Regions from separate parts of the Specibacter sp. BI4 genome, predicted to be linked through region 2. Evidence: predicted binding sites of a transcription regulator. Region 2 holds the regulator's gene; the other holds the start of a gene.
The links. Region 2 encodes LexA, which represses DNA repair genes until DNA is damaged. Its sites were predicted from a motif close to TCGAACANNTGTTCGA; they were not measured.

Region 1 (4,413 bases), 2.0 Mb from region 2:
GGTGCTGCTGGACGAATTCCAGGACACCTCGCACGCCCAACTGCAGCTCTTCGCCGAGCTCTATGGCGGCGGCCACCCGGTCACGGCCGTCGGCGACCCGCACCAGTCAATCTATGGTTTCCGCGGCGCCTCGGCCGGCCAGCTCTTCCGGTTCCCGGAGATTTTCCTCAAGCACGACGGCGGGTACGCACCAACAGCGGAACTCACCATTGCGTGGCGCAACTCTTCGCACATTTTGGCGGCCGCCAATGTGATGTCGGCCGAGCTGACACAGGCGCAAACCCGCAAGGCCAACGCCAGGCTGGCTGCCGGACTAACGGATCAGGAGCGTGCCGCGGCCGGGCCAAGGGTGGTTGTCTCGCCGCTGCGGGAAAAGCCGCAGGCTCCCGACGGCGAGGTGCTGTTGGCCCGCTACGACACCGAGCTTGCCGAGGCCGAGGCCGTCGCCGAACAAATTCTGGACCGCAAGGGGGATTTCACCCACCGCAGCGGCGCCCAAGGTGCCATGACAGTGGCGGTGCTGTGTCGCCGTCGTGCGCAATTTTCCCGCTTGCAGTCGGTGTTTGAGGCCCGCGGCATCCCCTACGAAATTGTGGGGTTGAGCGGGTTGCTGGGCACCCCGGAAATTGTGGACCTTGTGGCGACGCTGCGGGTCATTGCCGACCCGGGCCGCTCGGATGCGCTCATGCGGCTGCTGACGGGGGCGCGGTGGCGGATCGGGCCCGCCGACTTGGTGGCCTTTGCCGACTGGGCACGGTACTTGGCGCGGCGCAGGGAATGGGCTGCGAAGCACCGGGTGGATTTTGACGCGGCCGCGCTGCGCGAAGACGGCGGACAGGAAAGTGCTTCCGGGGTGCCGGAACCAGCTGAACAGGCAGTGGTTACCGCCGATCTGGTGGATGCCTCATCGCTGGTCGAGGCGCTGGATTATTTGAGCCCAGACTACTGGCCTGAAGCTGCCCGGCCGCTGAGCGAGGTGGCCCGGACCCGGTTGTTGGCATTGCGGGACGAGCTGCGGGTGCTGCGCACCTTTGTGGGCGAAGACTTGGGCAACCTGCTTGGCGTGGTCGAGAAGACGATGCTCCTTGACATTGAGCTGGCCGCCAAGCCCGGCTCCAGCATCCACCACGCCCGCCGCCACCTGGACGCCTTTGCGGACGCTGCTGCGCAGTTCATGCAGGCGGCGCAACGGGTTGACCTGGACGCCTTCCTCGGGTGGTTGGAAACAGCCGAATCCGAGGAGGGCGGGCTGGAAATGACGCCGGTGGAGAGCAACCCCGACGCCGTCGCCCTGCTGACGGTGCATGCCTCGAAGGGACTGGAATGGGATGTGGTGTTTGTGCCGGGCATGAACGCCGGCGCGTTCCCCAGTTCCCGCGCGGACCGCTGGAGCACGGGGGCCAAATCGCTGCCGTGGCCGCTGCGCGGAGACAGGGACGACCTTCCTGAATGGGACACCAACGTACCGGACCTGAAAACGCTGATGGAGAACGAGAAGCTCTTTGCCGACGACGTCATGCTCCACGCCGAAGAGGAGGAACGGCGCCTGGCCTACGTGGCTTTCACCCGGGCCCGGGACTTCCTGATGTGTTCAACCACCGTGTGGGGCAGCGGGAAGAAGCCGCTGTCGCCGTCGCCCTTCCTTGCAGAATTGCTGCCACTGTCCGAAGGTGCCAAACAAAGCGCAGCCCTCGGCCAGTGGGCTGAAGACCCTGACGAGGACGCCGCCAACCCGGTCAGCGCTGGTGCCGAAAGCGCCCAATGGCCCTACGATCCGCTCAACGGGCCCGTCATCATGGGCAGGGCTGGGGTGGCTGCACGAGTGGGACGCCGGGACAACGTCGAGCGTTCGGCCGCCGCCGTCGCGACGGAACGCGTCAGTATTGGCGACAATAAAGCCTCCACCGGACCGGGAACGGAGGAGTTCCTGGCCAGGAATCCCCACTGGGGCAGGGAAGCAAGCGTGCTGCTGGCACAGGAACATCTGGAGTCGGACCAGTTGCGCGTGGAACTGCCCCCGCACATTTCAGCCTCGCGCCTCGTGGCCTTGGGGGAGGACCCGGAGAAAGTCACCCGTGCCATGCGCCGTCCCGTGCCGACCAAACCGGGCATGGCGGCGCGCAAGGGCACAGCCTTCCACACCTGGATTGAGGACTTCTTCGCCACCACCGGTCAGTTTGACTTTGACGAGGAACCGGGCGCCGACGCCTACGTGGATGAGGCGTACGGCCTTGCCGACATGCAGGAGACGTTCAAGAATTCAGAATGGGCCAACAGGATCCCTGCAGACCTTGAGGTGCCGATTGAAACGCGGGTGGCTGACGTGGTTGTGCGTGGCCGCATCGATGCTGTCTTCCGCGACACCGACGGAAAGTGGGACCTGATCGACTGGAAGACAGGAAAGGTGCCCTCCAAGGCACAGCTGGCGGTGCGCGGGGTGCAACTGGCCGTTTACAGGCTTGCCTGGTCACGACTGAAGGAAGTGCCGCTGGAACAAGTCAAGGCGGCGTTTTACTACGTGGGACAGGACAAGCTCATTCGTCCCGTCGATCTTGCAGGACAGGATGAGCTCGAGGCCATCGTGCTCAACGCCTACTCAGCCTGAGCCCGAGTGACCGGTGTACAACGGATTCGTCGAGCCAGCCAAGGTCAAGGATAGGACTGGCTTTTCAGGCTGGACTATCCGGGATCCACCGAAAAAGTTTTAGAAGATTCTTTCGGGGTTCTATTGCGTGGTGGTAACGGTGGTTGTATTCTTGGGGTATGAGTATTCCGGTGATTGTCCCCGGGGACCGGGGTGGTGAGGCCACACAGGATGTGGTTTCACTTCTTGCCGCGGTTGGTGCTCTTCCTTTTATTGAACCCTTTGGGTCTGACAATCCTGTTTTGGTGGGGTTGCCGTTGTTGGCGGGTTTTCCGGTGCCGGATCCGGAGCCGGTGTCCCAGCACGGTGTTGCTTGTGGTGTGCATGATGGTGCTGTTGCGGCGTTGGCGGTCGTGAAGCTGTTGGAGGATGCGACGGCGGCGTGCAAGGCGTCGTTGTTGGGGCAGTTGATGGGGGCTGTGGGGGTTGAGCGGGTTGCTGTGGATTTGGATCCGTGGCAGGCGAAGCTGGCTGAGTCCAGTGCCGTGGTTGAGGCGGCCCAGTCGTTGGGTATTGCTGAACGGACGGCGGTGGCGTTGACGCATCATGCGTTGGAGGTGTTGGCGCATCCGGGGACGTTTGCGGCGTTGGGGGCGGGGGTGTTGTCCTGGCGTCATGCGTGCACGATTGTTCAAGAGATCGCCACGTTGGAGGACACCGGCTCTGTCACGGCCACTGATGTGGGGGTGTTTGAGGGGCGGTTGTTGGTGTTGGCGCCGGGGACCACTGCTGTCAGGTTTGCGGGGAAGGCGCGGCGGGAGCGGGAGAAGATGTTCCCTGAGTCGATGGAGACGCGCACGAAGGAGGCGTTCAAGAATCGGCGGTTGAGCAATGATCCGGGCAGGGATGGGATGTCGTGGGTGACGTTGCATATTCCGACGTTGGCGGCGAACGCGATCATGGTTCATTGCCATCGGCTCGCGGAGGCGATCAAGAATGATGCCACGGCACGCCAGCGTGCTGCTGACGCGGTGGGTGCGGGGGAGGATTGCCGTGAGTGCCGGACGCGTGAGCAGATCCGTGCTGATGTTGCCGCGATTCTGCTCATGGGCCAGGAACTCCCGGCCAACAGCTACACCAACCCCACCACCACCAACCCAAACACCACCAGCCCGCACAGCAGAGGCGCCAACCGTACAGGCAGCGGCGGCCAAGGGGCCGGCAGCCGCAGCAGCAACAGCGCCGGTGGCTATGACAGCCAGGGTGCTGGCAGCGGATTCACCGGTCGTGGCGGCCAGGATGCCGACACAGGCCGGAACGGTTCTTCTTTCGGCAATACACCCACTCATGGCAGCAGGAGTGGTGGTTTCACCGGCCAGGGTGCCGGCAGCGGCAGCGGCAGTGGTAGTGGTAGTGGCGGTGTTGGTGGTTGTGGCGGTGGCATGGGTTTTGGTGGGGATGGTGGTGGTGTTGTTTTTGGGGAGAAGTCGGCGTTTGGGGTGAGTTTGGTTGAGGCGCCGGGGTGGGAGTGCGAAGAGGCGAATCCGCCCCGCACCCCGGGCCCTGCCCCGGGTCCTGGCATCATTACCGAGGACTTCGTCGCCGACGGCTCCGGGACCGCCAATACCTGGAATCCGGTGATTGGTTCCGGGGCGGGGACAGCTCTGCCTGACGAGGGTCAACCTCTCAGGGGCACCGTCGTGCCTGGTGGGGCGGGGCCGGAACCTCCTCTCAGTGGCACCAGCATGCCGAAAGGCCAGGATAACCCGGGGCCGGGGCCGGGGTTGGTGGATGTGGCGGGGGATGTGCCGGTGTCGGGGTCGTTGGTT
Region 2 (4,413 bases):
CTGCTCGTGACGCCGAGGTGTGCTTCGTTGCCCAGAGCTGCCCAAGAAACGCCAGGATCGTGCAGCCCAGACACAGGTAGGCAATAGTGAGCCAATTCGCGACAGTGAAGCCCGGAAGATGCGCCAGCAGTGAGTTTCCGCCCCAGGCGGCGAATATGACCGCGCCAAATGTGATCTCGACGGTGGTCAGCCCCAGCACGTTGGCTTTTTTGTTGACGGTAAAGCATGCCTCGGCAACACCGAGCAGGGCCCGTGTTGCTGCAGCACCAAGCATGAGTCCATCGCCGAGGTTGACCCCGGAGAAACCATTGCCACCCACGAGCAGCGCAATGCCGAGGAGGGCAAGCAGGATGCTTCCGACCAACGCAGGGGAGAGCCGTCTCCTGGTGAGAGCGGACTCGAGTAACGGGGTCAGCAGAATGGACAGGGCGATGATGAGCCCGGCGTTTGTCGCACTCGTGAGAGTGACGCCGATGGTTTCCAGCGCTATGGTGGCCGCCCGTAGGGTTCCAAGCAGGATGCCGGGAAATGCCGAGTCCCGGAGCCGATTTCTTGGCCGGGCGAAATGCGCCAGCAGCAGGATTGCCGCCGAGGGAACGAAACGAGCGCACATCACCGCAGCCGCGGATGAGGCCACCGCCAGGTCTTGAGTCGCCAGATAGCTTCCGCCCCACAATATTGCCACGATCAGGAGTACGGCGTCGGGGAGCAGTCGACGGGTGGAGGGGGATGCGAAGGACATGCTTTTACCGTACTGACAACCCTCCGTGCAGAACAACAGGCACTATCTTCAATATCCCGTAAGGTGAGCTTCATGGAAGTTCATCATCTTCGAACCTTGCGCGAACTCAGGGACCGCGGCTCCGTCACTGCTGTGGCACAGGCCCTGCACCTTTCTCCGTCTGCGGTGTCCCAGCAACTCGCAGCCCTGCAACGGGGAGTGTCAATTCCCCTCACCGAGCAGCGGGGTCGAGTGCTGATACTCACGCCGGCGGGCGAACGGCTCGCCGATGCCGGAGGTGAAGTGCTGGAAGCCCTCGCACGCGCAGAGAACTCCGTCACAGGGTATCTCCTGGCGCGACAGGAACTCGTTTCAGTCACCGCTTTTCACAGCGCCGGTCTCGCCTGGTTCCCGGAGCTTATCGCCAGAAGCCTCAACGATCCCGACGGGCCGAGGGTGCATTGCAGGGACGAGGACGTATCGGTCAACGAGTTCGTCGATTTGGTGGGCGACCACGACGTCGTGATCGCCCACCGTCCGCTGATGTCCGAACCCTGGCCCGCCCGCAGGGTGCACGCCACGCCTGTGCTGCAGGAACCGATTGACCTGGCCATTCACCGTGACCATCCACTGGCGAAACATGGGACGGTGCGCCTGGCCGATCTAGCGGCAGAAACCTGGGTGGCGGCGCACGAAGGATTTGCCCTCGAACCACTCCTCGTCCAGGCAATGTCTGCAGGCGCGGGCACCCCGATCCAGATTACGCACCGGGTCAATGAGTTCAACATGGTGGCGGCCATTATCGCCGAGACTCGCGCCGTGGGCCTGCTGCCGCGCTACACAGGACTGGCGCCCCACTTTCGGGAGCAGGTAGTGCTGCGCCGGATCGAGGGGCTCGACATTGGCCGGCACATCGAAATCCTGACAAGGCCCGAAGCGCGGGCACGGGTGAGCACGCGCACCGTGATCGAGCGTCTCATCGAGATCGCCGAGGAGACACGCCGCCGCGCAGAAGGAGCGCGCTGACTGCACCCCCGGGCTGGGCCTCATTCCCCGTAAATGCATGTATCCACTGAGTCTGGGGTGCGGCTTAGGCGATGCCGGCAGCGATCGTGCCGGCGCTGTTCTCGCCCGGCCGACAGGGAGCCCGCGTCGGGCTTCATGTCCGTAACGGAACACTCCATGAGGCGTCGTGCCGGCGTTGCATCACAACTGCCGGCTCCAAGCGACTTCGCGTCCGAGCTGGCCGGTTTCGGTAAATAGTTGAACCTGGTGTGTTGAGGCCAGGGCGACCGCAAGAGCATTCGTGTCTGCAGACGTGAACCCGGCTTTCTGCCAGAACGGCCCCGACCTGCGGCTAAACAGCCAGGCCCGGTCGGCGCCGGCTTCGACGACCCGGTCCATGGCAAATTGAGCGAGCCCCAGCCCAATTCCTGTTCCACGCAGTTCCGGAGCGACGGCGACGCTGCGTATGAGCGCATGGTTGCCGTCGTGGCTGCTTTCGTAACCAGTTGACGCGAAAATCCGTCCTGTTGTGGCATCCCGTGAGATCCACAAGTGCACCGACGGTGAATCGAGGCCGCTGAGCGTCAAATCGGCGGTGCGAAGGAACGCCGAGATTTCATCCATGTCGGCGGGGCCCGCGGGCACAAGATTAATCATGGCTCAACGGTATGCGCCCACCAACGGCATCCTGAAATATGTGGGAGATGATGCCACGCAAACAAAAACAAGAGTGAACAGTGCGGCGCCCCGGCCACTTGGCCGGGGCGCCGCACTGTCTGCAGGAGTGGTGCTAGAGACTGCGAAGCACCGAGACAACCTTGCCCATGATGGTTGCGTGGTCGCCGAGGATGGGTTCGTAGCGGGTGTTCTGGGGCAGCAGCCAGGTGTGGCCGTCGCGCTGCCGGAACGTCTTCACTGTCGCCTCGTCTTCGAGGAGGGCAGCAACGATTTCACCGTTGTTGGCCGTGTTTTGTTGGCGCACCACAACCCAGTCACCGTCACAGATGGCTGCGTCAATCATGGAATCGCCCTGAACCCTGAGCATGAACAGTTCACCGCTGCCCACAATCTGCCGGGGCAGCGGCATGATGTCATCGACCGACTGATCGGCCAGGATGGGCCCGCCGGCTGCGATGCGCCCGACCAGCGGGACGAACGCCGTGTCCGAGGAACTGCTGAGTTCGGCAAAGTTCAGGCCGTTTGAACTGCGCAGATTGGAGGGCGAACTGACACCCTCGATCTCAACCTGGCCGCTGTCGAGCACCAGCGGAATGAGGACCTCCATGGCGCGGGGACGTTTGGGGTCGCGGCGCAAATAGCCGTGGCGTTCCAGCTGCGTCAGCTGGTGCGTGACGCTTGACAGGCTCGCAAGCCCCACCGCATCACCAATCTCACGCATGGAGGGCGGGTAGCCCTTGTCGGCGATGGAGCGCTGGATGCACTCAAGGATTTTCTTTTGCCGAACTGTCAGCCCCTTCATTCCGGCGCGGCTGGGCGCCTGGGGGATGCGGTGCGGAGGTTCTGGAAGCGCCATGGTTCCCGGGTCCTTTCGTGGCTGCCCTGAACAATGTCAGTGCCTGCTGGTGGACTGCATCTAGCGGCCAATCCTTGTCTCACAAGTTTAAGCCACAAACGAAGCAATTTCAAACATTTGTTCTATCAGCCCTTGGCAAGTGTCGTCCATAGGTGCTAAAACTGTACTAGTAGCTAATTAGAACATACGTTCTATCGAAGATATAAGGCATGGAAATTTGATCCGACGGATGTTGATGGCCAAGGATCTAGATCCACGGCGAAAGGACCAGAAATCATGAATGCAATGGTTATCTCAGCACCAACCCTGAGCAGCAGGCACACAAACGACTCGGCGGCAGGCGGCACGGGACCGTGGCGCTTTCAGCCGGCCACCGAAGCCGCTGCCGGCGGCAGGGCGTTCAGGCCCGACTCCGCGAAGCCCGAACGGATGCAGTCCGGTTCGGTTACGGCGCCAGTCGGTTCGGTGCCTTTGGGTTCGGCGCAGGCTGGCCCGGGCATGAATGATGGTGGCCGGGCCAGGCTCCAGCTCACCCGCCGCGGCCGTCTGGTGCTCCTTGGCCTCCCCGCCATCCTCACGGCCGCCGTAATGGTCTTTGCCGCCCTGGCCATTGGGCTTGGCTCCATCGCCACCCCGGCCCAGGCCTCCGCCGCGTACGCGGCCGTGGACCTGGCCGACTACGCCGTGTCAGTCACCGTCCTGCCGGGCGACAATCTCTGGAGCATTGCCAGTGCTTCGAACCCGCATGGCGACATTCGTGACGTTGTCAGTGAAATTGTGGCGCTCAATGAGCTGGGCAGCGGAGTCCTGCAGGCCGGCCAGCGCCTGTACGTCCCCCTCCCCAAGTAGCGCCTGTACGTTCCACGCCCCAGATAAAGTCTGGGAGCTGCAGCAGCGCCCGCCGGCTGTGCCGCGAGTGCCCGCACCTGTCGCAAAGATGTCCGCATGGTGTCGCCGTTTCGGCATTTGGTCCGGTCGCCAATTAAGCTTGTGCCATGGATCAGTTTGAACTCTTAGGCCAATTGCCGCTCCGTGACGATCTGCGCGGACAGCACCCATACGGTGCTCCGCAGATTGACGTGCCGGTGCTCCTGAACGTCAATGAAAATACCTTCGGTGTCCCGGCCGACGCCAAGGAAGCCATCCTCACGGC

Region 1: a site for LexA is predicted at 2,706-2,721, ahead of AC1L6K_RS06820 (HNH endonuclease signature motif containing protein). Genes of this name have one in related genera too.

Annotation. Positions count from the first base shown of each region.
Region 1 is NZ_CM155265.1:1,448,019-1,452,431, forward strand. It holds gene AC1L6K_RS06815 (ATP-dependent helicase) at 1-2,605, shown strand, start outside; gene AC1L6K_RS06820 (HNH endonuclease signature motif containing protein) at 2,764-4,413, shown strand, end outside.
Region 2 is NZ_CM155265.1:3,453,733-3,458,145, reverse strand. It holds gene AC1L6K_RS15830 (DMT family transporter) at 1-742, opposite strand, end outside; gene AC1L6K_RS15825 (LysR family transcriptional regulator) at 815-1,747, shown strand; gene AC1L6K_RS15820 (GNAT family N-acetyltransferase) at 1,928-2,383, opposite strand; gene lexA (transcriptional repressor LexA) at 2,517-3,260, opposite strand; gene AC1L6K_RS15810 (LysM peptidoglycan-binding domain-containing protein) at 3,537-4,109, shown strand; gene AC1L6K_RS15805 (histidinol-phosphate transaminase) at 4,256-4,413, shown strand, end outside.